DNA from 4 places in the Paraburkholderia bryophila genome. Region 2 is predicted to be linked to each of the others. Evidence: riboswitches for the same ligand, from Rfam matches in the RefSeq annotation. Region 2 holds a riboswitch; each other region holds the start of a gene.
The links. A riboswitch is a leader RNA that binds a small molecule or an ion and turns the genes downstream of it on or off. The one in region 2 is predicted to bind cobalamin.
Positions count from the first base shown of each region.

Region 1: another riboswitch for cobalamin. It lies ahead of cobG (precorrin-3B synthase); the one in region 2 lies ahead of GGD40_RS30050 (CbtB domain-containing protein).
Region 3: another riboswitch for cobalamin. It lies ahead of GGD40_RS33225 (TonB-dependent receptor domain-containing protein); the one in region 2 lies ahead of GGD40_RS30050 (CbtB domain-containing protein).
Region 4: another riboswitch for cobalamin. It lies ahead of cobW (cobalamin biosynthesis protein CobW); the one in region 2 lies ahead of GGD40_RS30050 (CbtB domain-containing protein).

Region 1 is NZ_JACCAS010000002.1:3,519,542-3,527,454, forward strand. Features, by position in the region: gene cobM (precorrin-4 C(11)-methyltransferase) at 1-305, opposite strand, end outside; gene GGD40_RS36560 (cobalt-precorrin-6A reductase) at 454-1,176, opposite strand; gene cbiE (precorrin-6y C5,15-methyltransferase (decarboxylating) subunit CbiE) at 1,173-2,486, opposite strand; cobalamin riboswitch at 2,571-2,749, shown strand; gene cobG (precorrin-3B synthase) at 2,868-4,394, shown strand; gene GGD40_RS36575 (precorrin-8X methylmutase) at 4,404-5,030, shown strand; gene GGD40_RS36580 (precorrin-2 C(20)-methyltransferase) at 5,031-5,762, shown strand; gene cobJ (precorrin-3B C(17)-methyltransferase) at 5,759-7,564, shown strand; gene GGD40_RS36590 (alpha/beta hydrolase) at 7,605-7,913, opposite strand, start outside.
Region 2 is NZ_JACCAS010000002.1:2,018,718-2,026,630, forward strand. Features, by position in the region: gene GGD40_RS30035 (alpha/beta hydrolase) at 1-654, shown strand, start outside; gene GGD40_RS30040 (hypothetical protein) at 749-1,204, shown strand; gene GGD40_RS30045 (histidine phosphatase family protein) at 1,252-1,854, opposite strand; cobalamin riboswitch at 1,917-2,118, shown strand; gene GGD40_RS30050 (CbtB domain-containing protein) at 2,105-2,326, shown strand; gene GGD40_RS30055 (CbtA family protein) at 2,340-3,071, shown strand; gene GGD40_RS30060 (hypothetical protein) at 3,601-4,041, shown strand; gene GGD40_RS30065 (DUF6531 domain-containing protein) at 4,411-6,798, shown strand; gene GGD40_RS30070 (hypothetical protein) at 6,798-7,091, shown strand; gene GGD40_RS30075 (hypothetical protein) at 7,081-7,341, shown strand; gene GGD40_RS30080 (FUSC family protein) at 7,702-7,913, opposite strand, start outside.
Region 3 is NZ_JACCAS010000002.1:2,744,564-2,752,476, reverse strand. Features, by position in the region: gene GGD40_RS33230 (phosphocholine-specific phospholipase C) at 1-124, shown strand, start outside; gene GGD40_RS33225 (TonB-dependent receptor domain-containing protein) at 141-2,081, opposite strand; cobalamin riboswitch at 2,249-2,446, opposite strand; gene metE (5-methyltetrahydropteroyltriglutamate--homocysteine S-methyltransferase) at 2,466-4,766, opposite strand; gene GGD40_RS33215 (LysR family transcriptional regulator) at 4,889-5,815, shown strand; gene cobF (precorrin-6A synthase (deacetylating)) at 5,830-6,606, shown strand; gene GGD40_RS33205 (hypothetical protein) at 6,896-7,162, shown strand; gene GGD40_RS33200 (ATP-binding protein) at 7,173-7,913, opposite strand, start outside.
Region 4 is NZ_JACCAS010000002.1:3,182,011-3,189,923, reverse strand. Features, by position in the region: gene GGD40_RS35180 (vWA domain-containing protein) at 1-14, opposite strand, end outside; gene GGD40_RS35175 (ATP-binding protein) at 164-1,387, opposite strand; gene cobN (cobaltochelatase subunit CobN) at 1,384-5,214, opposite strand; gene cobW (cobalamin biosynthesis protein CobW) at 5,221-6,312, opposite strand; cobalamin riboswitch at 6,402-6,680, opposite strand; gene GGD40_RS35160 (cobalamin biosynthesis protein) at 6,975-7,391, shown strand; gene cobO (cob(I)yrinic acid a,c-diamide adenosyltransferase) at 7,388-7,913, shown strand, end outside.

The DNA of each region.
Region 1 (7,913 bases), 1.5 Mb from region 2:
GGAATGTTCAGCTCGCGCAGGCGACGGATCTGCTCGCCGATCGCGCCGTATAACGACGGGTCGCCGGAGTGCACGCGCGCGACGTGCTGGTTGTTGTCGTGCGCGGTCTTGAGCAGCGCGATGATCTGGTCGAGATCGAGGTCGGCGGTGTTGACCACGAGTTCGGCCGTGTGACCTTCGAGCACTGCGTCGGGCACGAGCGATCCGGCGTACAGGATCACTGGGCAACTGCGTACGAGGCGCTGGCCTTTTACTGTGATCAGTTCCGGGTCGCCTGGACCCGCGCCGATGAAAAACACCGTCATTTACTGCTCCGTGATTGGTTGGGGTGGCGTGTGCCGCTTGGGTGGCCGGTTCCGTGTGCGCGGTGCAAGTTCATGTTGTGGCTCAGGCCGCTGTTTGAGCTGCGGCTGCGGCTCGCGCTACGGCTCAAGCCGCCGTTAAGGGCACGGCTCACGCGAGCACTCTCAACGCGTCGAGCAGATCGTCAACGCTGTCGAACTCACGATCCACCGCCGGCAAGTCGGGCCGGCGCAACATCACGACCGGCAAGCGACGTTCGCGCGCTACCTCAAGTTTCGCTTCCGTCGCGCCGCCGCCGCTGTTTTTGCTGACCACGACATCGAAGGCTTGCAGCGCGAACAACGCGCGCTCGCCTTCGAGCGTGAATGGGCCGCGCGTCGCGATGATCCTCGCGCGCGTGGCGTCCTGGTGCGGATCGAGACAACGTACGGTCCAGAACTGATGCACAGGAATTTCGTCGAGGTGCGCGAGCGGTTCGCGGCCGAGCGTGAATAGCGGCTTTCTGAACGGTGCGAGCGCCGCCGTGAGCTCGTTCCAATTGCCGACCATTCGCCAATCGTCACCGGCTTGCGGCTGCCAGGCCGGGCGGCGTAGCGCCCAACACGGCACATGCGCTGCACGGCTGGCGTGCGCGGCGTTCGCGCTGATTTGCGCGGCGTACGGATGGGTCGCGTCGATCACCATGCTGATGCGTTCGTCCGCGATGTACTGCGCCATGCCCTCGCTACCGCCGAAACCGCCGACACGCACCGCGCACGCCAGATCGTCGGGCACCTTGCCGAGACCCGCGAGACTGTACACGTGCGTGGAATCGAGTTGACGCGCGATGCGCAATGCGTCGCCGGTGCCGCCTAGCAACAGGATTCGCGTCATTGTGCGGCTCCGCTGTTTGACGCGCTGACTGCGGTTGTGGTGCTGGCATCGCTTGCGCTATTTGCACCGCTTGCCTGGCTTCCGCCGCTTGCCACGTCCACCTCACGCGCCGGCTTCACCACCTCCAGCAGCGTGATCGGCAACGCCTGCCGCCACGTATCGAAACCGCCGAGCGGTTGCGCATCCGCCAACGCAATACGCGTCAGCGTGCCGCCAAACCGCTCGCGCCACGCGACCAGCGCCGCCTCGCCCTGCAACGTCACCACATTGGCAACCAGCCGACCGCCTTCGCGCAAACTCGCCCAGCACGCTTCCAGCACGCCCGGCACAGTTACGCCGCCGCCGATGAACACCGCATCCGGCGCCGGCAAGCCCCGTAACGCATCCGGCGCGCGACCGGCCACGAGCTGCAGGCCCGGCACGCCCAACGCATCGCGATTGTGTTCGATAAAGCGCTGCCGTTCCGCGTGGCCTTCAATCGCGATCGCGCGGCACGTTGGATGCGCGCGCATCCATTCAATGCCGATCGAGCCGCTGCCCGCGCCCACATCCCACAGCAACTCGCCGGGCGTCGGCGCGAGACGCGCGAGCGTGATGGCGCGCACATCGCGCTTGGTCAACTGGCCGTCGTGGCGAAACGCATCGTCGGGCAAGCCGACAGTGAGCGGCAGACGCGGCGCACCCTGGGTCGCCCGGCATTCGAGCGCGATCAGATTCAACGCGGCCACCTCGCCCGCGGACCATTGATCCGCGCGACCATCGATCCGGCGCTCCAACTCCCCGCCCAGATGCTCCAGCACGATCATGCGAGTCGCGCCGAAGCCGCGCGCGTTCAGCAACGCCGCCAGCGCCGCGGGCGTGCGGCCGTCCGCGCTCAGCACGAAGACGCGCGCGCCGTGATGCAAGTGCGCGTTCAATGTCGGCAGCGGACGGCCCACCAGCGACACCGTCGCGACGTCCTGCAACGGCCAGCCGAGACGCGCGGCCGCCAGCGACAACGACGACGGCGCCGGCAGCACCCGCAACTCGTCCGCCGGCAGTTGACGCGCGAGCGTCGCGCCGACGCCGAACAGCATTGGGTCACCGCTCGCCAGCACGCACACCGCGCCGCCACGCTCGGCGAGCAACGGCGCGAGATCGAACGGACGCGGCCACGCGGCCCGCCGCGCCGCGAGACGCGCGGGCAGCATCGCCAGATGCCGCTCGCCGCCATACACCACCGACGCCTCCAGCAACGCACGTCGCGCGGACCGCCCCAAACCGGCGAAGCCGTCGTCGCCAATGCCTACCACGGTCAGCCATACCGGCATCCGACCATCCTTATTCTGTATCTTCAAATAATGCGCTGAGCCACGCCGATCAAGGCGTCCAGCCTCGTTATGCTGTTCGAAAAAAGGCATAATACAGCCGCCGGCGCCCTTCGGGGCCTAAGAGGGAACACAGTGTCACTGTGGCTGCCCCCGCAACTGTATGCAGCGAGTCCGCCCGCGCTGCGCGCCACTGGTTCGACCGGGAAGGCCGCGACGGACTTTGACCTGCCAGCCAGGAGACCTGCCGGCGAGACTGTTCGTGCCAGCCAACATCGGGCGGGGTGTACCGATGCCGCAGCAACGCCCGCTTCCAGGCTTGCTCGGGCCACCGCGCGACGCTACCCGGTGTCCGTTTTGAAGCAAGCTTCGTCCTCTCCCGTTATGCATCATGCGGCGCTCGCGCTGCGGCCGTCGGCCTGTCCGGGGCTGCTGCGGATCGTTGTTGCGCGCGACGGAGGGCTGTGCCGGATCAAGCTGCCCGGCGGCGCGTTGAGCGCAGCCCAGGCGCGCGCAATTGCCGATGCGAGCTTGCTGCACGCCGCAGGCGCGATTGAGGTGACCAATCGGGCGAATCTGCAGGTGCGTGGTGTGCGCAGCGGGCAGGAGGCGGCTTTCATCGAGGCGTTGATTAAGGCGGGACTTGGGCCGACCGGCGCGTTGATTGAGGCTGGGCTTGAGCCGAGCGACGCGTTGATCGAGGCGGCGCCTGGGCCGACGCGGAACGTGGCAGCCGCGGAAACTGGCCACCTGGATCCAGCCGCCGCGTACGCAGCGACCACCCTCGCCGCCGATGACGTCCGCAACGTGATGATCAGCCCCGCCGCGGGACGCGATCCGTTTGCGTTGTTCGATACAGGTCCCCTTTGCGCCGAATTACTCGCGCTACTGCAAAGCGAACCGCGTTTCGCGGCGCTGTCGCCGAAATTCGCACTGTTGCTGGATGGTGGCGAACGGCTTGCGCGTATCGATCATCCACACGACGTGTGGCTGGCGGCGACGCAAGGTTCCGATGGCGTGCGGTTTGTCGTTGGCCTAGCGGGTTGCCCGCCTGAAGCCGGATCGCAGCACGCCGACTACACCGGCGCTTTAGCGGCCGTCCGCCCGTCACAAGTCTGCGCGCTGATCCGCGCGTTGCTGCACACGTTTCTCGACCTCGCCGCAGCCGATGCCACGCGTATGCGTCACCTGCTCGCCACCCATTCCGCCGACGCGCTCCTGCACCACGCGCAACGCTACGTCGATTTCCCGCTGTCGCGCGATGCGTCGCTAGTCGACTGGCAACGCGGCACAGCCGCCGACGCGACGCTACGGCTCGGCGCACAAAAACAAAGCCAGCCGGACACATGGCACGCAGGCGGCCAGCCGCCGCTCGGACGCCTCGACGCCGCCACCCTGCACGGCCTCGCCACGCTCGCCCAACAGCACGGCGACGGCACATTGCGCATGACGCCCTGGCAAAGCGTCCTGCTGCCCGACATCGCAACACACGACGTGCCTGCCGTGCTGACGGGCCTAACCGAACTCGGCCTCGCCACCGACCCCGCGCAAGCCATCACGCGTCTGATCGCCTGCGCCGGTTCGACCGGCTGCGCCAAAAGTCTCGCCGACACCAAAGCCGACGCGCTGCAACTCGCGCCGCGCCTGCTCGCCGGCATCGACGTGCATCTGAGCGGCTGTCCGCGTTCGTGCGCCGCCGCGCATTGCGCGCCGTACACGCTGCTGGCGGTCGCGCCCGGCGCCTACGACCTGTATCGACGCGACGGCCAGCCCGGCTTCGGCGCCTGCGTCGCGCACCGGCTAACGATCGACCAGGCCGCCGACACGCTCGCATGCCCGACCGATATCGACGCATCAAGAGACGCCTCCATACCCGCCCATATTGACGACATCCACGAGCGAAACCCATGAGTAACCTCGATGCTTGATTACATCCGCGACGGTCAGGAGATCTATCGCCAATCCTTCGCGACGATCCGCGCGGAGGCCGATTTGTCGCGCATTCCCGCCGACCTCGACAAGCTCGCGGTCCGAGTGATCCACGCGTGCGGCATGGTCGACGTAATCGACGCGCTGCGGTTTTCCGAAGGCGCCGGCTCGGCAGGCCGCGCGGCGCTCGCGCAAGGCGCGCCGATTCTGTGCGATGCGGGCATGGTCGCGCAAGGCATCACGCGCGCGCGCTTGCCGGCGAACAACGAGGTGATCTGCACGCTCACGCATCCGGACGTGCCGTCGCTCGCGCGCGAACTCGGCAACACGCGCTCGGCCGCCGCGCTCGAATTGTGGCGCCCGCATCTGGCGGGCAGCGTCGTCGTGATCGGTAATGCGCCGACCGCCCTGTTCCATCTGCTCGACATGCTCGATGACGGCGCACCGAAGCCCGCGCTGATTCTCGGCTTTCCGGTCGGCTTCGTCGGCGCGGCGGAATCGAAAGCGCTGCTCGCGCAAGATAGTCGCGGTGTGCCCTATGTCGCGATCGAAGGCCGGCGCGGCGGTAGCGCGATGGCTGCCGCCGCCGTCAACGCGCTGGCCACGGAGGTCGAGTAAATGACCGTGCGAGGACGTCTAGTCGGACTCGGTGTCGGCCCCGGCGACCCGGAACTCATTACGCTCAAAGCGCTGCGTCTGCTGAAGGCGGCGCAGGTGGTCGCGTACTTCGTCGCGAAGGGCAAGAAAGGCAACGCGTTCAGCATTATCGAAGCGCATTTGCACGACACGCAGCAGCATTTGCCGCTGGTCTATCCCGTCACGACCGAAGCGCTCGAACCGCCGCTCTCGTATGAAGCGATCATCGCCGAGTTCTACGACGGCGCGGCGGAGATCGTCGCGGGCCATCTGGATGCGGGCCGCGATGTCGCCGTGATCTGCGAGGGCGATCCGTTCTTCTACGGCTCCTACATGTATCTGCACGACCGGCTCGCCGCGCGCTATGAGAGCGAAGTCGTGCCGGGCGTGTGCTCGATGCTCGGTGGCGCGGCTGTGCTCGGCGCGCCGCTGGTGTACCGGAATCAGAGCTTGTCGGTGCTCTCCGGCGTGCTGCCCGAAGCCGAATTGCGCCGCCGTCTCGCCGATGCCGACGCCGCCGTCGTGATGAAACTCGGCCGCAATTTCGGCAAGGTGCGGCGCGTGCTGGGCGAACTCGGTCTCGCGGATCGTGCGCTGTACGTCGAACGCGCGACGATGGGCAACCAGCGCATCGTGCCGCTCGCCGACGTCGATCCGATGGCGTCGCCGTATTTTTCGCTGCTGGTCGTGCCGGGGGAAAAATGGCAAGGATGAACGCACCCGCCATTGTGATTCTCGGCGCGGGCGCGTTGGAAACCGCGCGGCGAATTCAGATGCTGTATGCGGGTAGCCAGGTGTATGCGCTGCAAGGCCGTGTGGCCGCCGACGTGCCGTACACCGAACTCGGCGCGCAATTGCGCGAGCTGTATGCGAGCGGCACGCCGATCGTCGCGTTGTGCGCGGCCGGCATTGTGATTCGTTGCGTCGCGCCGTTGTTGGCGAACAAGGGTGTCGAGCCGCCGGTGCTGGCGGTGGCCGAAGATGGCAGCGCGGTCGTGCCGCTGCTCGGCGGTCTTGCCGGTGTCAATGTAATGGCGCGCGAGATTGCCGCCGCGTTGAACGTGTCGCCCGCGATTACGACGAGTGGTGAGTTGCGCTTCGGTACCTGTGTGCTCAATCCGCCGGAAGGTTACGCGCTGGCGGATATCGGGCAAGGCAAACGCTTCGTGTCGGACCTGCTGGCGGGGGAAAGCACGCGTGTCGAAGGTGAAGCGCCGTGGCTCGACGACGCGCAATTGCCGCGCTCGGCATCGGCGCGTCTCGCCATTCGCGTGACGCCGCGTGCTTGGGATGGGCGTGACGATGAGTTGGTGATTCATCCGCGCAGCGTGGTGGTAGCGGTGAGTGGCGGGGCCGGTGCCGGTGCTGCTGCGGATGGTGCTGCGGGTTCTGCTGCGGGTTCCGCGAGTGCTGGTGTGGCTGCTAGTACCGGGGCCGCGAGTGCATACACATCAAGCGCCGGGATTGCAGCAAACGTACGCGCCGCATTGAACGAACATGGCCTCGCGACGCTTTCATTAGCCGCCCTGCTCGCCGCCTCGGATCGAATGACGGACCCTGCATTGGCCGAAGCCGCCGCGAGCCTGAACGTCCCACTACGCTTCGCCCAAACCCGTCCCGAAGACGGCGCCCCGCCCAGCAACCTGCTGCACGCAGCGTTGCGCCTCCCCTACGAAACCCTGCACGACGACCCCGACGCGGGCGTCGCGCTGGCCCTCACGCCGCTCGCCATCGACGCGAACACGATCGGCATGGGACGCGGCCGCCTGACCGTCATCGGCCTGGGCCCAGGCAGCGCCGAGCTGATGGTGCCCGCCGCCCGCCTCGCGCTCGACCATGCGACCGATATCCTCGGCTACGAGACCTACGTGAAAATGGCCGGCCCGTTCCGCGCCGAACAGCGGGTCCATGGCACGGATAATCGCGAGGAATTGCAACGCGCGCGTCACGCATTCGAACTGGCCAGCGCGGGACGTTCCGTGGTGATGGTGTCGTCGGGTGACCCGGGCGTATTCGCGATGGCGGCCGCGGTGCTCGAAGCGCTCGAAGCCGCTGCGAACGACGCGTGGTCCGCGGTCGAACTCGCCATCGTGCCTGGCGTGTCAGCAGCGCTCGCGACCGCCGCGCAAGCCGGTGCGCCGTTGGGTCACGACTTCTGCATGCTGTCGCTGTCGGACAATCTGAAACCGTGGAGCATCATCGAAACGCGCCTGCGGCACGCCGCCGAAGCGGATCTCGTGATGGCGTTCTATAACCCGATTTCGCGCGCGCGTCCGTGGCAACTGGATAAGGCGCTGGATATCGTGCGGGCGTATCGCGCGGCGGCGACCCCGGTGGTGCTGGGACGCGATATCGGCCGGCCCGGCAGCACGCTGCGTACGGTCACGCTGGGCGAACTGCGCTCGTCCGACGTGGATATGCGCACGATGGTGATCGTCGGTTCATCGACGACGCGGCGCTTTGCGAAAGGTGTTGAAGGTGGCGAATGGGTTTATACGCCGCGATGGTATGAGTGAGACGGGATGCGCTGGCTGATACAAAAAACCAGCCGCCGCGTCATCGCTTCATCCCTTCGTTCAACGCGCGCATCTGTACGCCGTCAGCCCGCGCCAGGTCGTCGAGAATCGTGAAGTGATTGCACGCCGGCAACGGCACGAACGCAACCGTTTCGCCCGCCTGCCGGCAGGCCGCCACATAGTCCTCCGAATGCCGGACCAGTTCCGGCAACTCCGCAGTACCGACCGTGACCGTCATCGGTACGCCTTTGCCGATGTGTCGCATCGGGCTATAAGCCGCGATTTCAGCGGGCGTGAGTTGCAGTTTGTCGTTGAGCCATGACAGCGCAATCGGTTCGAGATCCACCAG
Region 2 (7,913 bases):
AACGCCGTCGGGCCCGCGCCGCTCAGTTCGTTCGATGTGCTCGACGCCATTCTGCACACGCTCGCCGCGCGCGAGCAGTTTGCGTCGTTGACCGAGGTGGTGATCGCGGGGCATTCGGGCGGTGGCCAGGTGGTGCAACGTTACGCGGTGGTCGCGCGTGGCGATGCGCCGCTCACGGCGCGTGGTATTGCGCTGCGCTATGTGGTGGCGAATCCATCGTCGTATGTGTATTTCGATGCGATGCGGCCGGCGGCGTCGGGTGAATTCGCGATGTTCGATGCGGCCGCGTGTCCGTCGTTTAATCGCTGGAAGTATGGGCTTGAGGATTTGCCCGCGTATGCAAATGGAGAGGGCGATGAAGGCGACGCAGCGGCGTTGCTCGAAGCGCGCTATGCGCAGCGTGATGTCACGGTGCTGCTGGGCGGCGCGGATTGCGATCCGCAGCATCCGGCACTCGACCGGTCCTGTGCGGCGTTGACGCAAGGAGAGCATCGGTTGGGGCGCGGACTCGCTTACGCGCGCTATATGGCGTTGCGGCATCCGCAAGGGCTGGCGGCGCATCGCACGTTGGTGATCGACGGTGTCGGGCATGACGCCAAGGGGATTTTTGCGTCGCCGCAAGGGCGCGCGGCGTTGTTCGGTGATGCAGCGTGATGGGGGCGATGGGATTTTGATCGAGCCTTGATAGGCATGCGCCGTGCTACTCCTGATCGCGTTGGTGCTCCCACTTCTCGAAGGACCACGCGACATGAACAGAACCCGACATTTCCCCGCCGCGCTCGCCGCTGCATCGTTATCTGCATGGCTGGGCGTCGTTTTGCCGTGCAGTAATGCCTATGCCGACGATGCCCCCAGCCCCTGCGCGGCGCTCAAACGCATCGTGGCGGCCGCGCCGGGCGGCTTGTCCTCGCTGACACCCGACGACGGCAAAGGCGTTGCCCAACCCTACGGCGACGACGCCCAATGTTCAGCCGGTCACGGCAGCTACCAATGTATGTGGACGCCGCACCACGACGCGGGCTCGAACGCGGATGCGTTGCAAGCCGTCGCGGCCGATGTCGCTTCCTGTTTGCCCGAGGCGACGCACAATCAGAATTCGCCTGCACGTCAGCACTTTTATGTCGGTGCGCCGGGCAAACGGACCGAGATCACGCTCGCGCCGACGGGCTCGAACAAGTTGCGGCTGGTTGTGTCGGGCAAATGATCGGCTTGGGTAGACGGCGTGTTTCCTTTTGAGCGGAAGCGCGGTGGCTAGCGCGACGCCGGCCACCAGGTCCAGCCACGTCGCGAGCAGCGCAATTCGATCACCGAAAGCGGCGCGATCTCGATGCGTGGAAACACCGCGGGCGAAGCGCCGAGCACGGATACGATCGCTGCCCGCAGCACCGGTGCGTGCGTGACGGCGACCACGTTGTGTATCTCGTTGGCCTGGGATGTGTGGCTTGTCCGTTCGATTAGCGTTTCCAGCCATTCCCCTGTCCGCATTACGAGTTGGCTGAACGACTCGCCCCCGTGTGGCGCGGCGTCCGGGTCGCGGGTCCAGGCGGCGAGTTCTTGCGGCGCTTCGGTCATGAGGTCGGCGAGGCGTCGGCCGTGCCAACTGCCATAGTTCAGGTCCGCCAAGTGCGCGTCGACTGTCGCCGTCAGGCCCAAGGCCGAGGCTGTTTCGCGCGCGCAGCCGGCAGGGCTGATGATGCCGGTTGCATCGTCGAGGATCGGCAGAGACGAACGCGCGGCCTGGATTTCGGCGAGACCGCGTGGGTCGAGTGGAGCAAGTGGGTCGGCGGCGGGAAAACGGCCTGCACGCATAGCGGCAGTCGAGGCGTGGCTAATCAGTAATAGCCGAATTTCCATACCGTTGGTTCCTTACGTTTCCCTGCACCCGGCGCTGGCACCGACGCCATGCACTCGCGCGTTAGTTTTGCATTGCCGAAGGCCGGAGTTTAACGCGTAGAATAGCGGCACTGCGAAGCTCAGAAGCCGGTGAAAGCCCGGCGCGGTCGCGCCACTGTAATTGGCATCTCCTGCCAAAAGCCAGACCTGAGCTTTGCGCACTTCCTCTGTAATCGACTATCGGGGCGCGTTACCCCAGGAGATGTCCGTCATGACTGAAGCTGTTCTCAATTCCGGCAATCCGGCTGTTGCTCAGCCCACGCCGATTCCATTGCGCGAGTTGCTGCCGTGGATCGTATTCGGCGGCTTGCTGTTGCTGCTCGCTATTTACTTCGTTGGTGCGGAAGAGGGTGCTACCTCGCTGGTGCCCGGCATGTACGTGCATGAGTTCGTGCACGACGGCCGCCATCTGCTCGGCTTTCCTTGCCACTAACGGAGCATTGAACATGGTCGGTAAATTGTTGGTGCGCGGGATGCTGGCAGGCATCGCCGCAGGGTTACTCACGTTCAGCTTCGCCAAAGTGGTGGGCGAGCCGCAGGTCGATCAGGCGATTTCCTTCGAAGAAAAAGCCGATGCCGCGAAGGGCGAAGCCCCTGAGCCGGAAATCGTCAGCCGTGAGACGCAGGCGGGCCTGGGTTTGCTGACCGGCGTGGTGACGTATGGCGCGGCGATTGGCGGGTTGTTTTCGCTAGTGTTCGCGTTTGCCTATGGACGTGTCGGCGTGGTGAGTGCGCGGGCGTTGTCCGCATGGCTTGCGCTCGGCGCGTTCATTACGATTGTGATCGTGCCCAATATCAAGTATCCAGCGAATCCGCCGTCGGTCGGCGACCCTGAAACGATCGGCGCGCGTACCGGGTTGTTCTTTTTGATGATCGCGATTTCGCTGGCGGCGATGGTGTTTTCGTTGAAGGTGCGGCGCCGGTTGGCCGTGCAACTCGGTACGTGGAATGGCTCGATTGTGGCGGGTGTGGTGTTCGTCGTGATTATTGGCGCTGTGCAGCTTTCCATGCCGGTGATCAATGAAGTGCCGGCGGCGTTTCCGGCGGTGCTGTTGTGGAAGTTCCGCGTTGCCGCGATCGGGATGCAGGTCATTATGTGGACCACCATTGGGCTGCTGTTCGGCGCGTTGGTCGAGCGGAGCGCGTTTGTGCGCCCGATTGGGCGGGCGGCGGTTTAGTTTTTGCTGATGCTGGTGTGCCGTGCGCAGCGCTTGAGAAGGTAGTCCGATCAAGGAGTTGCTGCGGTTGTAGGAAGGTTATCCACAGGCTTGCAAACAAAATCTGGGGATAAGTTTTAAAGGCGAGGCGCTGGGCACGGTCGAATGACGGTGTGCGGCGGCCTCGCTTTTTTGCGTTTGGGGTTTTCGGATGACTTGTCCTTTCTTGATTTCCTACGCTTCGTGTAGGCGCTGATAGAAGCGCGCTGTAGTTGGTGAAAATAGAAATACAAGGTTGAGAATTTTCAGATCCTCTCGTCGCTGAGTTCCTTATAGCGTGCTTGTGCTGCATACAAGTACAACCAATAAGGATGACGATGAAAGACACGAACGGATCTCGTCATCGATGTGTTCAATGTAGATAGATTGGATGGTGAACCGCTTGTCGACTATCCCGAGCCCGGCGCTAGATTGATGATTGTCGAGCAATGTAAGGGAGGCAGTGGCGTGGACTTGCGCCATCCATATCGCATTCTGGAGTAGGTGAACTATGCAACGACCTTTCGCGAATCACGAACTGAAATTACTTGAATTTCTTCTCACTGTGAACGAATCGCTCTATGAAAAATATTTACCCCGTTGGAGAGCTCAAATAGAAACGTGTACGGTTCGTGAGGTCAATGTGCCCTACTGCCTGGCGATCAGTCACGAGGATCGTTTGCCTGGTGGCGGTTACACAACATTGGCTCGTGATCTGATCGCAATCGATGAGGGAGTGTCCGTGCTCATCTATGCGTACGTCATCGAAACGCGCTCTGGTTATGTCTTGCACTCCCTCGACATCGATCGTCTTGATGGAGAGGCGCTTGTTAAGTACCCGGAACCGGGTGACGGTCTCATGATCATGGAAGCGGGAAAACGCATCGGAGGAGCAGACTTACGACACGTCTTCAAGGAATCTGATCTTCCTCCTCACCGTAAGCTCCCCTAGACGTCTTCGCCAATCCGGGCGTCGTTCTGTGAATCCATTCGTCAGGACGCGGTGACGCGAATCCGACGCGCCATCGCTGGATGGCGCACCGACCAGGCTCGAGCCTGGATTCGACCTTCAATCATATTCTCTGCAAGTTGCCCGTGATTTGATCGAGGTGGCGTCGTGCCTTTGCGCGACACCATTTTGATCGTGGAATTTGCTGACGGTTTGGTTCTCACATTCCTACATATCACGTAGGCGTCCGGCAGGAAAACACGCTCAATTGCAACCATGCTTTGTATTTAGGAATTGTCGGATAGGCGTTTATTCCAATCTCCTTAAAAGTTGTGACGGCCGTCATCGACCGAAAAAAACTAAAGGAGAAACATGAAAGCGTGGAAATTCAATAGGAGCTTGAAAAGCGGACTTGTCCGTCTATCCACCGCATCCTGCTTGCTGATGTTTGGCGCTTCCGCCAATGCGGCGACTTACGAGCAGTGCATGCAGATCTATCAGAAGTCTCTCGGGATTCCCGGAAGTCCGATTTGTGCGATCCAGGTCGCGGGAACATCGCCTATGTCGAGAGGCGATGACGATCCGTATAACTCGATAAATTACTACAACTGTCCGAATGCATCAGGTTGGATAAATGACTATTGCGGTGGCGTGCCGGTACCACCGCAGTCCGACGAGTCATGTCCGGTGGCGGATCCGGTGCTGCCGGCAAAAGGCATTGTCATGCTGTCCGAAGCTGATTTTGCGAGCGGTGATGCATCGCCACTTGTTTTCAGGCGCACGTATCTTTCGAAGCCTTATGACACTACGCAGATGCTGATGGGGCGTAACTGGGTCAACAATTGGCAACGAAGGATCGACCTGATCGGGGCGAAAGCGAGCGTACCTCACATTGTCGTCTATCGAGGAAACCAGCAACCGCTGACGTTCAATTGGAGCGGCGACGCGTGGATCGTTGCGGGAAATAGCGGGATCTCGCTGACCCAAGCCGCCGACGGAAATTACTATTTGAAGAACCAGTTGCTCGGTACGACGGAGATGTACTCGGGCACCACGGGTCAGTTCCAATTCGAAACGACTCGTACGGGAATGCGTCGCGAGGTCGTGTATGACGATAAGCAGCGGGTGGCGATGATCGGCGAGAGTCCGATCGATCGTACGTCACAGCGGGGATTGTCGATCAGTTTGACATACGACAATAACGATCGGGTATCGAGCCTGATTAATCCGTTGGGCAATACCACGCGATACGCGTACGACGTGAATGGCAATCTTGTTTCGGTGACCGGACCAGACGGCTATGTTCGGCAGTACCTGTACGAGGATGCTCGTTTCGCCAATGCGTTGACGGGAGTAAAGGACGAGTCCGGTTCGCGGATAGTGACGTGGACTTACGATGCCAGCGGACGCGCTGTGTCGGTCACACACCCCGACACCCGGCGAAATACGTCGTTGAGTTACGGTCGCGCCAGGACAATGGTCAGCGATGTGTCGGGCACAAGTACTTACGCGTTTGATGATCTGGCCACGTTGCGTCCCCGTTCGATTGATACGCCAGAAGGCACTGTCTCGCGCACGTGGGATGCGGCAGGAAACCTGAAGCAGAGACAGACTCCCGATGGATCCACCCAGTACACATGGGATAGCGCCAATCGACCGACAAAAGCCATTGCGACGGTTTCAGGGAAGAAAACGGTAACGACGGTCGAGTACAACGACGACGACTCGTTGCATCCGCATCTGGTCGCGACACCTAACAAGATCCGTGCGTTTGTTTATGACTCGGGCGGGAACGTTACAGGCTACGCGGAGCGTGAGACGACGGACCTGACCGGCGAACTCGGGATGCAGGCGGTAGGCACGGGCAGCCAGTTGACGGTTGGTGCGCGTTACGACCAGGCAGGACGCCTTCTGTCGGCTGCGGTTGTTCGCGACGGTAAAAAGACTGAAGACTGGACTTACGCCTATGACGTGAGAGGCAATATCGCATTGACGCGGGATGCCGTCTCAGGTTGGGAGATGCGAACGCTCGGCCGCGACGCCGCGAATCGCGCGACGCAGATAGCAGGTATTGGCGGTCAGGCAAGCATCGCTTATGACGTGCGTGGGCGGGTATCGTCATTTCAGTACAACGAGAAGGCTAGCGTCGCCAACGGTGGGTTGGCGCGGTATCTCGCCGTTGATTACGGCTACGCAGCGGATGGCACCGTATCGACGCGTAAAGCGATGGTCGCCACGAATGGCGGTGCTCCGCAGTTCATCAGTGATGCAGAGCTCGATATTTGGCTCAGCAACTGGGAGCTGGGCAATGAGCCTGTTTCACCGGCCGCCAGTCTCACAGGGATCAAGTCCGAAGCCGACGCCTTCGCTCCGAAGCCCTGTGTCGAGTGCTATATGACTTGGAAGGCCACGCTGACGGAGAAGCTCTTTAGCGATGCAATAAGCGATAGACTCTTGAAGTGGGGCGAGACAAGTGAACTGATGTCGAGTGATCAGTCGCAGGTTCCGTACCTTGCCCTCGTGCCCGACCTGACCAGTTCCGCGAAGAGGTCGACACTCTACGGCGCCATCTTTGGGGCTGGAAGTGGTGGAGGAATGGTTAAATGTAGCGGACGGGAAGGCCGGGAGCAATTGTGCCACGATGAATTTGAGTACGATCAGGATATGTGCACTACGCTTGCTGGCCCGCGAGGAGTTCGCTTTCTCGCGAAGTGTAGAGCTGACGCATTCGCTAGATACCAAGCCTGCAGAGGTTATTGATGGCCAAACAACATCCGCCCTATGCAGTCGTGCTGACTTATAACGAGGATCTGCAACAGTTAATCGTGCATACCGTCGATCCGAGAAAACTCGCCCCGCTTGTCGCGGGGAGGATGGGCGTGGTTATGGCTGATGAGGACGATTTCAAACTTGACGACGAATTTGCCCGACAGCTTGGAATTGGAATGCTAAATACCATCGCGTTGGGTCAGCCTTCGATCAAACCGTACCTAAGCGTTTCGCAGTACCCGGTCGATAGATCGCACACTGAGGACGGGAAAGATGGTGATTGATCGACTGCGTTCGATAGTTCTCAACTACGACGAGGACACTCAACGGCTCAATGTGCAGTTAGTTGATCCGGCCAAATTGGCTCCGCTCTTGGTGGGAGCGTTCAAGGCGCCGATCCCGTTGGACGACTTCGATTTCAGGCTTGACGACGAGTTCGCGCGTCGACTCGGAGTCGCGATGCTGAATCTAATATCGCTGGGTCAGCCGGCCATCAAGTCGTACATGACGGCCACGCAGCATCCGATCGATTGACCGTAGCGTCGCAATTCGTGTCGCCGTCACTCGGGACGGTGACCGCTCCTCGCCCGAGGGCCTGTCTTTACCGGCCCTCGGGCAATGGATGCCCGGAAATCGCACAGGAGATTGCCCGCTTATCGGACAGACTTACTTCGTCGTGTTAGCCACTGCCAGGAGCGAGGCGTGGGGTTGAGCAGGAGCGGGCAGTGCGAGCGAAGCACTGAACCCGCAACCCCCCAGGCCCACCACCGCACCTCCGCCACAAAACCCAACCCCATCAACGACTTGCCCCTGTTGCCGGAACGTTATCCACAGCCTTGCAAACATTTTCTGTGGACAACTTTCTTGCAGGACGACAACGCCAGCCAGTCGCCGTTAAACGCTCCGACTTCTAAACGTCCAATTGAACATCCGCCGAGTTTGCGAGGCTGGCTGGGTCAACCGATCGAACAACTGCGCGACCGCGCCGTCGAGTTGAGCGAGCGCCGGCGCCGCATCCGGATCGACATCGACAGCTGCAACCGACGCCTCGCGTTTTTCCAACCCACCCAGCGCAGAACCCTCGCCGCTATACCGCGCAATCAACG
Region 3 (7,913 bases), 730 kb from region 2:
TGACTTTCAGTTCACGGTCGCGGGGAACGCGAACTGGGTGCGGCGTATTGCAGGCCACGTCGAAACCGGCAAGCCGAGTATTACGGATCCAGCCGCGGTTGCGCCGGTGACGACAGCGATCTGATTTAACGGCTAAACCGCTAGAACGTATACGCCAGCTTGCCGAATGCCGTCCGACCCAACGTGTTATAGCCATACGCGGTCGAGTACGTGTGATTGAACAGATTCGTCAGCGACGCGGACAACGTCAGATGCGAATTGACCGTGTAAGCGGCACGCAGACCGACCGTCGCGTACGACGGCAGATACGTCGTATTCGCCGGATCGTCGTAAGTCGAGCCGCCGTACTGCAGCGTCACGCCGGTGCTCAGCGCGTGCAGATGAAACTCGTCCCACGTGTGATCGACGCTCAGGCTAACCGTCTGACGTGGGCGACGATTGAGCCACGTGCGGTCGGTGACGTCCTGCGGATTCAGCAGACCGATCGCGAGGCTCACCGGCGTCGAGCGGCCGAGCGTGCCACGGTACGACAGATCGATACCCTGAATATGCGCGCGCCCCACGTTCACCGGAGCAAACGTCACCGGGTCGTACGTGATGAGGTCATGCACCCGCGTGTCGTACAACGCGGCCGTGAACGTGCCGATCGACGTGGTGGCATCGAGCGCCGCTTCGACCGTGTCGCTGCGTTCGGGCGACAGGTTCGGGTTCGAGAAACCCGGGTAATACAGATCGTTGAACGTCGGCAGGCGGAACGCGTTGCCATACGAAACACGCGCGGTATAAACCGGCGTGATCGCATAAGCGAGCGCGACGTTGCCCGTATTGACCGACTGCCCCTGCACGATCTCGTGGCGGCCCGCGAGGAACAGCGTGAACGCCCCGAGCACGGCCGATTGATGCAGCGAAACCGCCGAATCGTTGCGAGCCGGCACGCCCGACGGAATATCGATCGGCAGGAAGGCCTGCTCGCGCGAGAAGTCGTAAGCGAGCTTCGTCTCGCCGGACAACGGCAGACCGAACAGCGTATGCCCGTGCTCCTGATGCGTCAGCGAAGTCGACGTGCTGAAACGCGTCGAGTCGATTTCATCGGTGGCGAGGGTCGGGTCGTTCGCGTAGAGGAACTGGCGGTCGTTCGCGTAGCCGACCGACTGGTCGAACTGCGTGTACGGCGTGATATCGACGTGCAGCGCGATACCCGTCGTCAGTTGATGATCGAGCTGCTGGTTATCGCCCCCGGCGTTGTCGTAGGAGAACGTGGACTTGTGATAAAGCGCGAAGGTCGAGATCGACCAGTTGTCGCGCGCATAACCGAGCCGCGCGTCCACGTCTTGCGCGTGGTACGGATTGCGGCCGTCCTCGTGCCCGTACGCGAACGGTTTGGTAGCGTCGATCCCCGCGGTGTTGTAGTCGTGCAGGCCCAGCGAGTACGTCAATCCGGACAAGGCCGACAGCGGACCCGTGGACGGAAGGCTGCCCGAGGTGCGGATTTGCGTGTCGAACGTCTTGTTCGAACCGCCGCCTACCGAGACCGTGGTCCGGTTAGGCTGATTCGCCGCATGGTTCGTGAAGAGTTGCACGACGCCGCCCACCGCGTCCGCGCCGAACGAAGCGGCCGCCGGCCCCGAGATCACCTCAACGCGGTCGAACGCGGAGGTCGGCAGATCGGCCCACGAGGCCTGACCCGTCGTCGCGGAACCGACCCGGATCCCGTCGATAAACACCGCCACCTGGCTGCCGCTCGACCCGCGAATGCTGACGGCCTCCGTCGCGCCCGGTCCGCCGTTTTGCGACACGGTGACGCCGGGCAACGTAGCCAGCGCTTGCGTGATGCTCGGATCAGCCGGCGACAGACGGTCCAGATCCGCCTTGTTCAGGACTTGCGTCGACGCATAGCGTTGATCGAACGATTGCGGCAGATGCTGCGTATCGCCCGTCACGAGAATGTTCGGCAGCGTGGTTTGAGCCGGCTGTTGGGCGTCGGGCGACAGCGACGCGTCGTCCGCGGCGTGAGCCGTTTGCCATGCGGAAACTGAGGAAACCGTCAGCGCGGACGTAACGAGGAGATGACGGAACTTCATAGTGAGCCAATGCCTGATGCGGAAAGGCGAAGGCACAACGCCCCCGCGAGTGGAGCGTTTTGAAACGTGCTGGTGGACATGACAGGTCCTGAGGTTAGGCTGTCTTTGCAACGAGCGACCGCATGGAGCGGTGCTGGCGCATCGGGACACCCCGCCCGATGCGGCTGCGCAGACCTCGGTCGATGGCAGGTCTCCTGGCTCGCGAGTCGCCGTTCTGCGCCGACCTTCCCGGTCTCCCAGTGGTCATGAGTGGCGCGAACTCGTCGCTTACAGTTGCGGGGGCAGCCGCAGACTCGGCGCATTGCTGCGCGTCACTGCGTTCCCTTTTGATCCCGGTAAGGGGAACCATCAGGGCGCAAGCGTAACGACTGGCAGTGCCGTCCGTCAATTGTTCGTGAGATCGGACGTCACCTCGGACGCAACAAGTTTCTGCCGCAAGGCCTTCGCGGCCTGCACCATATTGGTCAGCGCGGCTTCCGTCTCGGGCCAGCCACGGGTTTTCAGACCGCAGTCCGGGTTGACCCACAGGCGCTCGGCAGGAATCACCTCGCAGGCACGCTCCAGCAGACGTTGCATCGCTTCAACGCTCGGCACGCGCGACGAATGCGTGTCGTACACGCCCGGGCCGATTCCGTTCGGATAGGCGAACTCGCCGAAACCATCGAGCAGTTCCATCGACGAGCGCGACGTCTCGATCGTGATCACGTCCGCATCCAGCGCGGCGATCGACGGCAAAATGTCGTTGAACTCCGAATAGCACATATGGGTATGAATCTGCGTCGCGTCCGACACCCCGCCCGCCGCGATCCGGAATGCGCGGGTCGCCCAGTCGAGATACGCGGGCCAGTCAGCCTGACGCAGCGGCAGCCCTTCACGGAACGCCGGCTCGTCGATCTGGATGATGCGGATGCCGGCTTTTTCAAGGTCCATTACTTCATCGCGAATCACCAGCGCCAGTTGCAGCGCCGTGGTCGAGCGCGGCTGGTCGTCGCGCACGAACGACCATTCGAGCAGCGTGACCGGACCGGTCAGCACGCCTTTCACCAACCTGTCGGTCAACGACTGCGCATGACAGGCGTTGTCCACGATCATCGGTTCGGGACGATAGACGTCGCCGTAAATGATCGGCGGCTTGACGCACTGCGAGCCGTAGTTCTGCACCCAGCCACTTTCGGTGAACGCGTAGCCCCACAGCTTGTCGGCGAAATGCTCGACCATGTCGTTGCGTTCCACTTCGCCATGCACCAGTACGTCGAGCCCGAGTTCTTCCTGTTTGCGCACGACGCTCGCCGTTTCCGCGCGCATCCGCTCGAGATAGTCGAGCGCGCGAAGTTCGCCGCGCCGGTACGCCGCGCGTGCCTGCCGGATGGCCGGCGTCTGCGGAAACGAGCCGATCGTCGTGGTGGGCAGCAACGGCAATTTCAACGCGTGACGCTGCACGCGGCTACGGTCGGCGAACGGACTCTTGCGGTCCGCCATCGCGTCGGTAATGGTAGCGACGCGCCGTTGCACCAGCACGTTGAACACGCCGCCGGAACTTCGTCGCGAATCGAGCGCGGCATCCGCTGCCGCGAGCGCCGGTTCGGCCGCGGCCGGATCGCGCAGCGCCAGGGCCAGCGTGCCGATCTCGTCGAGCTTTTCGGTGGCGAAAGCGAGCCACGAGCGGAGTTCGGCGTCGAGCTTCTTTTCGGAAGCGAGCGTGACCGGCACGTGCGCCAGCGAGCACGACGGCGCGATCCATAGCCGGTCGCCGCGCTCCGCGTCAACGCTTTCCAGCGAAGCCGCGATCTCGCCCAGATCGGCGCGCCAGACGTTGCGCCCGTCGATCACGCCGACCGACAGCACCTTGTCCGCGGGCAGCGCCGAACGCCATGCGTCCAGTTGTTGCGGCGCCCGAACCAGATCGATATGTACGCCGTGAACCGGCAGACCGGCGACCAGCGGCGCATGGTCGGCGGCGGTGTCGAAGTACGTGGCCAGCAGCACCTTGACGCCCCCGTCGCCCAGCACGTTGTAGACGGCGGCAAACGCTTCGAGCCAATCCGGTTCGAGGTCGAGGCACAGCGCGGGTTCATCCAGCTGAACCCATTCGATCCCGCGCGCCTTCAACTGATCGAGAATGCGGATGTAGCGGATCACCAGTCCCGGCAGCAGCGACAACCGGTCGAAGCCGGCCACGCGGCTCTTGGAGAGCCACAGATAGGTGATCGGCCCGATCAGCGCCGGCTTGACCGCGAAATCCAGCGCTAGCGCTTCGTCGACTTCGTCGAAGAACCAGTCGACGCCGCCATTGAACGTCGTATCGGGACCGAGTTCCGGCACGAGGTAGTGATAGTTGGTGTCGAACCACTTGGTCATTTCCATTGCCGGCTGCGCCTTGTTGCCGCGCGCCAGTTCGTGATACTGCGCGAGCGACAGCGTCGCCGGTTCGAAGCCGAAACGCTCCGGCAGCGCGCCGAGCAACGCCGTCAGATTCAGCATCGGGTCGTACCACGCGAAATCGCCGACCGCGACGAAATCCAGTTTCGCGTCCCGCTGCAATGCCCAGTGACGCGCGCGCAGCGCCTTGCCGACGTCGCGCAGATAGGCGTCGTCGGATTCGCCGCGCCAGAACGACTCCTGCGCGAACTTCAGTTCACGTTGCGCGCCGATGCGCGGAAAACCGGAAATGTGGGTGCGGGCCATGCGGAATCCTTGAGTGAATGCCGCGCAGTGTGCGAGTCGCGCTATGATTCATCAAGCGACATGTTTTCATCATCATATGAGCCACATTCATATCAAGACTTTTCCCGCTTCGGTGTATCGCCATGCTTGAACTGCGCCATCTTCGCTCGCTGATCGCGATCTCCGAGTCCGACAAGCTGGTCGCCGCCGCCGAGCGCGTCAATCTGAGCCAGTCCGCGTTGTCGCACCAGATCCGCGACATGGAAGCGCATTACGAGGTATCGCTGTTCGAACGGACCCGCCACGGCCTGCGTTTCACGGCCGCCGGCGAGCGGCTGCTCGCGCTCGCGCGCGACACGCTGGCCGCGGTGGCCACGGCCGAACGCGATCTGGTTCGCCTCAAAGGCGACGTGCGCGGCGAGTTGCGTATCGTGCTGGAATGCCACACCTGTTTCGACTGGCTGATGCCGGTCATGGACGAATTCCGGCGCCGCTGGCCGGAGGTCGAAGTGGATCTGGTCGCGGGTTTTCACGCCGACCCGATGAAACTGCTGAACGAGCGCAAGGCCGACGTGGTGATCGGTTCGAAGCCCGCGGCCAAACGCGGCCTGCACGTCGCGCCGCTGTTCCGCTTCGAGATCCAGGTGGTGATCGCCAACGAACACCGGCTGCGCAACAAGCGGCGTGTCGGCCCGGAAGACCTGCAAGGCGAGACGCTGATCACCTACCCGGTGCCGGAAACGCGTATCGACCTGATCCGCGAGGTTCTCGAACCGGCCGGCATCAAGCTCGAACGGCGCACCGCCGAACTGACCATCGCGATCATGCAACTCGTGGCGAGCCGGCGCGGCATTGCGGCGCTGCCGAACTGGGGCGTGAAGAACTACGTCGATCACGACTACGTGCTCGCGAAACGGGTCGGCGCCGCAGGGCTGTGGAGCGAACTGTATGCGGTCGCACCTAAAGACATTGCGGGGCGGCCTTACTTCGACGATTTCGTGAAGATCGTTCGTGACATCTGCGCGGCGCAGCTCGACAGCATCGAGCTGATCTCCACTCATCCTCATTAACCGGAAACCTCTTGATGAAAAAAATCCTGATCATAGGAATCGGCGCGGGCGATCCGGACTATCTAACCGTTCAGGCCATCAACGCGCTCAACCAGGCCGACGTGTTCTTCGTGATGGACAAAGGCGTCGCGAAAGAGAAGCTGATCGCGTTGCGCAAGCAGATCATCGAGCGTTTCGTGGACGGCGAGCGTTACCGGATCGTCGAGGCGAGCAGCCCCGAACGCCGGCCCGACGACGGCGACTATCGCTCCGCGGTCGACGAGTTGAACCGCGACAAGCAACGCATCTTCGAACGCCTGATCGCGGAGGAACTGAACGACGGCGAGGTCGGCGCGTTTCTGGTGTGGGGCGATCCGTCGCTGTACGACAGCACGATTCGCATTGTCGAAGCGATCGCCGAGTCGATCGCAGAAGGCGGCGGCGAGGCGCTCGACTACGAAGTAATTCCCGGCATCAGCAGCGTCCAGGCGCTGGCGGCGCGGCACAAGGTTCCGCTGAACCTGATCGGCCGCTCGATCACGATCACCAATGGCCGCTCGATCGCCGAAGGCTTCCCGGACAACGTGGACAGCGTCGTCGTAATGCTCGACTCGCAGAACGCCTACCGGCATCTCGCGAACGACGACCTCGACATCTACTGGGGCGCCTATGTCGGCACGCCCGACGAAATTCTCATCGCCGGCAAACTGCGTGACGTGATCGACGAAATTGAACGCGTCAGGGCCGAGGCGCGCCGCACGCATGGCTGGATCATGGACACGTATCTGCTGCGCAAACGCGAGCGCGCCTGAGTCCGCCCGACGCGGGCGGCGCCATGCCACAAGCGCGCGCTATCGCTGTTGCAGCGCCGCTCCGGCGCCCGCCGGGTTATCTGCCGTAACCGCCGGTATTGCGCTTTTTATCCTCCTTGCGCCAATGCGGCTTATATTGATGTTAGAGGTGTTGCCGCATCCCCACGCCCGACGTTTCGGCGTGACATGCGCGGCACACACGCGCCCGGGTATGATGCCGGTCGCACTCTTAGCGGAGTCCGGTTCGCCGCCGCTCCTCACGTCGCCTTTTCCAGCCACGAGAATCATCATGCCTGCCCAACACGACGAAGCCCCCACCGCCCACGCCACGCCGGGCAAGGCGAAACGCAAGGCGCTGCCGGTGCCGGCGCGCAATCTTCTGATGGTCGCCGTCGGCGTCGTGGTGTTCGCGATCGTCGCGGGTGTCGTTCTTTACGGTCCCATTACGTATGGCGACGAGATTCCGAACTTCGGCATCATCCTGATGCTGACCGTGCCGGTTATCGCGGGCGTGGCGTTCCGGGTCGGGCTGGATGCCTGGCTGGATCGGGTGTAAGCACAATCCACTACGCGAGCGGCGGCGCGACGGTCAACCCGGCGGGCAACACAACGGGCAGCACCACCCACACCTCCAGCCCACCGCCCTCGCGCGCATGAAACTGCAGGCTGCCATGGTGCAGCCGCGCGATCCGCTCGACGATTGCCAGTCCCAGCCCCGTGCCGCCACTATGCGCGCGCGCATTGCTGCCGCGCTGAAACGGCGCCTTCAATTGCTCCAGCTCCTGCGCCGACAAGCCTTTGCCGCGATCGCCGACCGCGACATACACCGCCTCCGGCGTCGTCCAGCTCCGCACCGCGAGCCCCGTTCCGCCGTACACGATCGCGTTCTGCATCAGGTTCATCAGTAGCCGCATCATGCTTATCGGCCGGTATGCGATTGCCGGCAACACCGCCAGCGACAGCTCAAACTCATGTCCCAGCCCGGCGAAATCGCCCGCGAGGCGTTCGATCAACGCATTCAGATCGCCGGGTTCCGCGGCCTCGCGTTCGCCGCTGCCCGCGTAATCCATGAACTGCTGCAGGATCGTTTCGATCTGGTCGAGGTACGACTCGGCGGCGACCACGAAACTGCTGTCGCTGCCGTGCGGCATCGCCATGGCCATCGAGAGGCGCAGTTTGGTGAGCGGCGTGCGGATGTCGTGCGAGATGCCGGCTAGCATCAGCGCGCGGGTTGCCTCGGCCTGCTGCAACGCCTGCGTCATCTGATTGAAAGCATGGCTCACCGTGGCGATTTCGGTCGGGCCGTC
Region 4 (7,913 bases), 1.2 Mb from region 2:
GTCTGCCGGCGCATTGCCGCCAGTGTGGGCGGCCACGCTATGCGCTTGCCCTGCTTGTCGACCCATTGATCACGCGGACCCGAAAGCGGTCCTGCGCTCGCGCGCGCGCCTTGCCGCCATCGAAAACCGCTGCGTGAATCAGCGGCTGCGCCCTTCCGATGGCTCAGCGTTTTTTTACGCTGAGCGGTATAACGCCTTTGACTTGAGTGGTCCCAGCGGGCTCGGGCGGTAAATAACCCCAGTCAGCTTCGCCGGAATCGCCATTGGAATTAGCACCGACGGACGACATCCCGACGCCTCGCGAAGAAGCCGACGAAGAAGCCGACGAAGCCGCAGACGAAGAAGACTCAGCGCGCCGCTCAGGCTCATCTCCACTCCGCCCCTGCCGCCCGGCATCCCCATCACGCGACTCACCCGGCGCCGAACTCTCCCGCTGATGACGCCGATGAACCAGCACCGCCTCGGCGACACGATCCACATGCTCGGCCGTCACCGCCGCGGCCTGCTCCAGCGCCGCCAACGCTCGCGCCGCGCGCAGCATCACGAGATCGGCGCGCAAACCATCGACGGCCGCGTCGATACACAACGCGCTGACGCGCGCGTGCACCGCGTCGTCGAACGCGAGTTGCGGCAGCGTCGCGCGGGCGGCCTGAATCCGCCGAACATAAAGCGCCTGCTGCTGCGCATAGCCCGCGCGAAAACCCTGCGGATCGAGATCGAACGCAAGCCGCGCCTTCACGATCTGCTGGCGCACCTGCGGCTCAAAACAGTTTTGCAATTCGACCATCAACCCGAAGCGGTCGATTAGTTGCGGCCGCAACTCTCCCTCTTCCGGATTCATCGTGCCGATCAGCACGAAGCTCGCGTCGTGGCTGTGCGAAACGCCGTCACGTTCGATGCTATTCACGCCGCTTGCCGCCGCGTCGAGCAAGGCATCGACGAGCGCATCCGGTAGCAGATTGACTTCATCCACATACAGCACGCCGCGATGTGCCTTCGCGAGCAAGCCGGGTGAGAAGCGCACCGCGCCGTCGCGCAGCACGGTTTCGATATCGAGTGTGCCGATCAGGCGGTCTTCGCTGGCGCCGAGCGGCAGGTTGACCAATTGGCCTTCCGGCAACAACTCGGCCAGCGCGCGCGCCGCAGTCGACTTCGCCGTGCCGCGCGGCCCGGTGACCAGCACGCCGCCCAGCCCCGGATCGATCGCGGCCAGTAGAAGCGCCTGCTGCAACGGCGTCTGCCCGACCAGCGCGGCAAACGGAAAAGCGAGGCGTGGGTTTGCGCCTTGAGTAACGCCTTGGTCCGAGCCCTGAATCACGCCCTGCGTCAAGTCTTGGTCCGCGCCCTGAATCACACCCTGATCGCCGCCCCGCTTCCCCTCACTCATATCCGCGCCCCCTCGATCTGCTGCTCGCTCGCGAGCAAATGCCGTTCAACCTGCCCACGATACTCACCCGGCGCCTGCCACAACCCTCGCTGCATGGCCTCAAGCAGCCGCTCGCAAATCGAATGGAACGCATGCGGATTGTGCCGCTGCAAGAACTCGCGCGTATCCGCATCGTTCAGATAGGCATCGGTGACGAGCGCATATTGATGATCCGCGACCACGCGCGCGGTCGCGTCATAACCGTACAGATAGTCCACCGTCGCGGCGATTTCCGCTGCGCCCTTGTATCCGTGACGCTTCACGCCGTCGAGCCACTTCGGATTGACCACGCGCGAGCGAATCACCCGCGCGATCTCCTCATGCAGCGTCCGCACGCGCGGCGCGGCCGGATTGCTGTGATCGGCGTGATACACGCTCGGTTGATCGCCGGCCAGATGCCGCACCGCCGCGACCATGCCGCCCTGGAACTGGTAGTAGTCGTTCGAATCGAGCAGATCGTGCTCGCGGTTGTCCTGGTTCTGCAGCACCACGTCCATCGCGGCGAGGCGCACGCCGAACGCTTGCCGCGCTTCTTCGCCCGCGCTCTTCTGCGTGTACGCGTAACCGCCCCACGCCTGATACGCATTCGCGAGATCGGCGTCGGTCTGCCATTGTTGCGAGTCCATCATGTCCTGCAGACCCGCGCCATACGCACCGGGCCGCGCGCTGAACACGCGCCAGCCGGCGCGCCGGCGCGCCTCGGCGGCGTCCATGCCGCGCGCGACCAGCGCGTCGCGTTCGCGCAGCACGCGCGCACGAATCGGATTCAGGTCCTCCGGCTCATCCAGTTCGGCCACGGCTTGCACGGCGGCGTCGAACAGATGCATCACATTGGCGAACGCATCGCGGAAAAAACCGGACACGCGCAGCGTGACGTCGATACGCGGCCGGTCGAACGCGTCGATCGGCATGATCTCGAAGTCGGTCACGCGATGACTGCCCGGCGCCCACTTCGGCCGCACGCCGAGCAAGGCAAGCGCCTGGGCGATATCGTCGCCGCCGGTGCGCATCGTCGCGGTGCCCCACACCGAGAGACCGATGGCGCGCGGATAGTCGCCTTTCTCCTGCAAATGCCGCTCGATCAGTTGCTGGGCAGACTTCAATCCGAGCGACCAGGCGGCTTGCGTCGGAACCGCGCGCGTGTCGACGGAATAGAAATTGCGGCCGGTGGGCAGTACGTCAGGGCGTCCGCGCGATGGCGAACCGCTCGGCCCCGGCGGCACAAACCGCCCTTCGAGGCCGCGCTTCAATTGCATCATTTCCTGCGGACCGCACGCGTCGAGGCGAGGCAATACATCGTTGCGCAGACGCTCGATCACACGCTCCGCTTGCGGCAAACCGCCAGCGGCCGGCGTTAAATCCACCTCGGCGCGAGCGTCGCCATCGCCGCGATCAACACAATCCCCACACACGCCCCGCAACATCTCCGCCGCGAGCAATTCCAGCCGTTCGCGCGTATCGCCGCAATGCCGCCACGGCGCGTCGCTCACGCGCTGCAACACATCAGGACGCGGCCCGTCCCACACCGCCGACCAATCCACCGACAGCGGATCGAACAGATGATCCATCCGCAGATCGCGGGCCAGCGCATCGATCAACCCAGCCTTGCCGCCTTGCCCGTCACCGACGGGAAAGCGCCCCAACGCCAGCAACGTATCGCGCCGTTGCACACCGTCAGGCGATTGGCCGAACGTGTGCAAACCATCGCGAATCTGCGCTTCTTTCAACTCGCACAGCCAGGCGTCGACGCGCGTCAGCAGCGTATCTTCCGCGTCCTGCCCGTTCGGCGCCGCGAGACTCAGTTCTTCATGCAGCTTATGTTCGACGATGGTCGCCAGAATCGTGCTCCGCAACAGCTTCGAGCGGCGCGGGTCGACCATCAGCGCTTCATAGTATTCGTCGACCTGGCGTTCGAGGTCCTGCAAAGGCCCGTATGTTTCGGCGCGCGTGAGCGGCGGCATCAGATGATCGATGATCACGGCCTGCGCGCGACGCTTCGCCTGGCTGCCCTCGCCCGGATCGTTGACGATGAACGGATACAGATGCGGCATCGGCCCAAGAATCAGATCGGGCCAGCACGCCTCGCTCAGCGCGACGCTCTTGCCGGGCAGCCATTCAAGATTACCGTGCTTGCCGACATGCACGACCGCGTCGATCCCGAACTGATGACGCAGCCAGAAATAGAACGCGAGGTACGCATGCGGCGGCACGAGTTCGGCGTCGTGATAGCTCGCGTAGTCGCCCTGCTCGCGCGAACGCGACGGCTGAATGCCCACGAACACCTGTCCGCAGCGCCATCCCGCGATCATGAAACGGCCGCGCCGCAACGTCGGGTCCTGCTCGGGCGTACCCCAGCGCGCGTTCAATGCCTCGCGCGCATCGGCGGGCAACGCGTTGAAGTAAATCAGATAGTCGTCGAGCGCGAGGCTTTGCAACGCCGGCCGCAAATCCCGCACCACGGGGTCGTTGGTCACGCCTTCGGTGAGCTGCCGCAACAGCGCGCCGCCGTCCGCGGGTAAATCGGCGAGGCGATAACCCTCGTCGCGCAGCATCGCCAGAATGCCGACCACCGAAGCCGGTGTATCGAGCCCGACGCCATTGCCGATCCGCCCTTCGCTCATCGGATAGTTGGCGAGAATCAGCGCGAGTCTCTTGTCCGCGTTATCGAGCGTGCCGAGACGGCACCAACGGCGGCTCAGTTCGGCAAGAAAGTCCACGCGTTCGAGATCCGGCTGATAGCGGACCACATCGACTTCGGTGTGCGGACAACGATAGGCCAGACCCTTGAAACTGATCGCGCGCGTGATGATCCGCCCGTCCACTTCCGGCAGCGCGATGTGCATCGCGATATCACGCGAATTGAGGCCCTGGTTGTCCTTCAGCCAGTCCTCGCGATTGCCGCCGCTCAGGATCACCTGCAGCACCGGCGCGTCGCCGGCGAGCGCGAGCGGCTCGGGATCGTCGATCGCGGACGCGGCGAATGCGGTCGTGTTCAGCACCAGCGCGACCTTATGTTGCGCGCACAACGACTGCACGACGTCGCGGCTCATCGCATCTTTCAGCGACGTAATCGCGACCGGCAGCGGATTGAGCCCTTGCGCCTCAAGCGCGTCGATCAGCGCATCGAACACTGCCGTATTGGCCGCCTGCAGATGCGCCTTGTAGAACAGGATCGCGGCCACCGGCGCGCCGACGCGCCAGCGCGCCTGCCAATCGGCGACGCTCGGCGTATCGCGCTCGGGGTGATAGAGCGTGGCGGCGGGCAACGCGCGCGGCGGCGCCGGTTCACGTCCCCAGCCGAACGTGCGGTGCGCGATGCAGCGCAAAAACGCTTCCGCATTCTGCGCGCCGCCTTCGCGCAGGTAGCGCCACAACTGATGGCACAGATCGGCGTCTGCGGTGCTGCGCGCCAGTAGATTCGGATCTTCCTGCAGGTCGCCGGAAAACATCGCAAGCGTCTGCTGCTTACGCTCGGCGAGCGCGACCACCTGCTCGATGCCGTAAGGCCAATACGCCTCGCCACCGAGATGATCGACCACCACCACGCGCGCATGCTGCAACACGTCTTCGACATAGAAGTCGACCGAAGCCGGCTGCCGCAGATACGTGACGTTCGCGAGCCGCAGACTCGGAAAGCCTTCACCCAGACGTGGAAAAACGCTCGCCAGCAGCGACAGCGTGGTGTCGGCGGAGCTGAGCACGACGATCTCGGCAGGCTGCTGATCGATACGGATCACGCCTTGCGTATCGTCGACAAAACCGCCCGGCGTCGTGCGCAGCAGATGCATGAGCGCTTACGCCTGTTGCGCTTCGTGGCGGGTCGAGACGCCCAGCGCGACGTTGAACGCGCGTTGCAGCGCGGCCTGGTCGAGGTCTTCGCCGATCAGCACGAAGCGGCTGCGGCCGCCTTCGCCGGCCTGCCAGCGTCGATCGAAATAGCTGTCGAAGCGGCGGCCCACGCCTTGAATCACCAGCCGCATCGGCGCGCCCGGCAGCGCGGCGAAACCCTTCACGCGGTAAATCGTGTTGGTTTCGACGAGCGACTGCAACGCGGCGATCACCGCTTCGCGCGACGGCGCATCCGCCTGCACCACCACCGAATCGAATTCGTCGTGATGGTGATCGGCATCTTCAGCGGAGCCGTGATGGTCGTGGCGCAAATGGATCGTTTCTTCCGACGCCGCTTCGAGCCCGAGCAACGTATGCAGATCGAGCTGGCCCATGTGTGCGCGCACGATCTTCACTTGCGGCGGAATCTCCTCGCGGATCACGGCCTCGACCGCGCCTTGCTGCGCGTCGTCGAGCAGATCGGTCTTGTTCAGGATCACCAGATCGGCCGCGGACAACTGGTCTTCGAACAGTTCGTGCAGCGGCGATTCGTGATCGAGATTCGGATCGGCCTGGCGCTGCGCGTCCACGGCGACCGGATTGTCGGCGAACTGGCCGCTCGCGGCAGCCGGGCCGTCCACCACCGTGACCACCGCGTCGACGGTGAAGCTGTTCTTGATCTGCGGCCAGTTGAACGCCTGCACGAGCGGCTTGGGCAACGCGAGGCCGGAGGTTTCGATCAGCACGTGATCGATCTGGCCGCGGCGTTCCACGAGCTTTTCCATCACCGGGAAGAATTCTTCCTGCACCGTGCAGCACAGGCAGCCGTTCGCCAGTTCATACAGTTGGCCTTCGGTCTCGACGCCGTTTTCGTCGCAACCGATACCGCAACCCTTGAGGATTTCGCCGTCGATACCAAGTTCACCGAACTCGTTGACGATCACCGCGATGCGCTTGCCGCCCGCATGCTGAAGAATGTGCCGCAGCAGCGTGGTCTTGCCGCTGCCGAGAAAGCCCGTGACGATGGTGACGGGAATCTTGCGCATTTGAGTTTGCATCGTGAGGTCCATCCGTAGGAGTTGCACGGGTACGCCGGCGCGTTTCGTTTTGTGCGGAGGTCATGAGCGCACGCCGCATCCCCGCGGCGTTCGTTCTGCATGTTCTGGCCGGTATCCGGGCTGGCGAAAGCGCCGCTTCCCCTTCCCGGGCGAGGAGTTTCTCGCCCAGTGGTGACATGCCGACGCGGCCTTGCGCGTGGACATTGAAGCCGGCTCCGCGACGCCGGAGACTGAACCGGACGCCACATTTCGCTTACCGTTGCGGGGGCAGCACAGGTTGACCCGGTCCTTTGCAGGCGGGCACCCTGTTTCCCGTTTAACTGCGTGCGCGAGAGCGCGCACACGAGCACCAAAAGTGCGTGCGAGTGTAGGCCCGCGGCCCGCCGCCGTCAAGGAAACACCGGCCGCGAAGGCTTATCGGGCGGGGTGTCGTGTGCTATCGTATGCGCGCGTTTGGTGCCTGCCCATGCGTTCGCATGTGCAGTTAAACGGGAGTTAGTTGTATTGCATGACCTCGATGCCGGACCTCAGACGCTTCTGCCTATTTCGTCCTTCCAATCCGCTGACGACGTGATGCACGCCGAGATGAGCCGCGCGTGGCTCAACGGCGAAATGAAGTCGGCGTCGATGTCGGCATTGCCGCGAATCACGGCGAATGCCCAATGAAAACGCTAAGTGTCGGCATCGGCTGCCGCTTGCATAGTTCGGCCGAACAGATCGAAGCGGCCGTGCGTGCCGCGCTCGGCACGTATCGGTTCGATCAGATCCGGGTCGTCGCTTCGATCGACACTAAATCGCAGCAAGCCGGTTTACTTGATTTCTGCACACGCTATGCTTTGCCGCTGGTTTTCTTCAGCCGCGAGCAGATCGCGGCGGTGCCGGTAGAAACATACTCGGCAGCGGCAAAGACCCATCTCGGCGTGGACGGTGTGTGTGAGCCGTGCGCGCTGCTGGCTGGGGCGGCCGAACCGCCGGCGTCGCGAGCCCGCCTTATCGTCCGCAAGACGATCCATGCCGGTGTCACCGTGGCTATCGCCGCATCCACCGACCGCGCCATCCAACAACAGGACCTGCCATGAAAACCGACCCCGAATCCCATCAACGGATGACCGAGCGCCGGCGCGAAGGCCACGAAAAGAAACAGGCCCAGGCCACCGTCGAAAAAGGTCTGCTGATCGTCAATACCGGCACCGGCAAGGGCAAAACCACGGCCGCGTTCGGCATGGCCGTGCGCGTGCTCGGCCACGGCATGCGGCTGGGCGTCGTGCAGTTCATCAAGGGCGCGTTGCATACGTCGGAGCGCGACTTCCTCGGCGCGATCGCCCATTGCGATTTCGTCACGATGGGCGACGGCTACACGTGGAACACGCAGAATCGCGACGCCGACATCGCCACCGCGCGCAAAGGCTGGGACGAAGCGCGCCGGATGATCGAAAGCGGCGATTACCAGATGGTGATCCTCGACGAACTGAACACCGTCCTCAAGTACGAATACCTGCCCCTCGACGAAGTCCTCGCCGTGTTGAACGCGCGCGCCGGGATGCTGCATGTGGTCGTGACCGGCCGTCACGCGCCGGACGCGCTGATCGAAGCCGCCGACC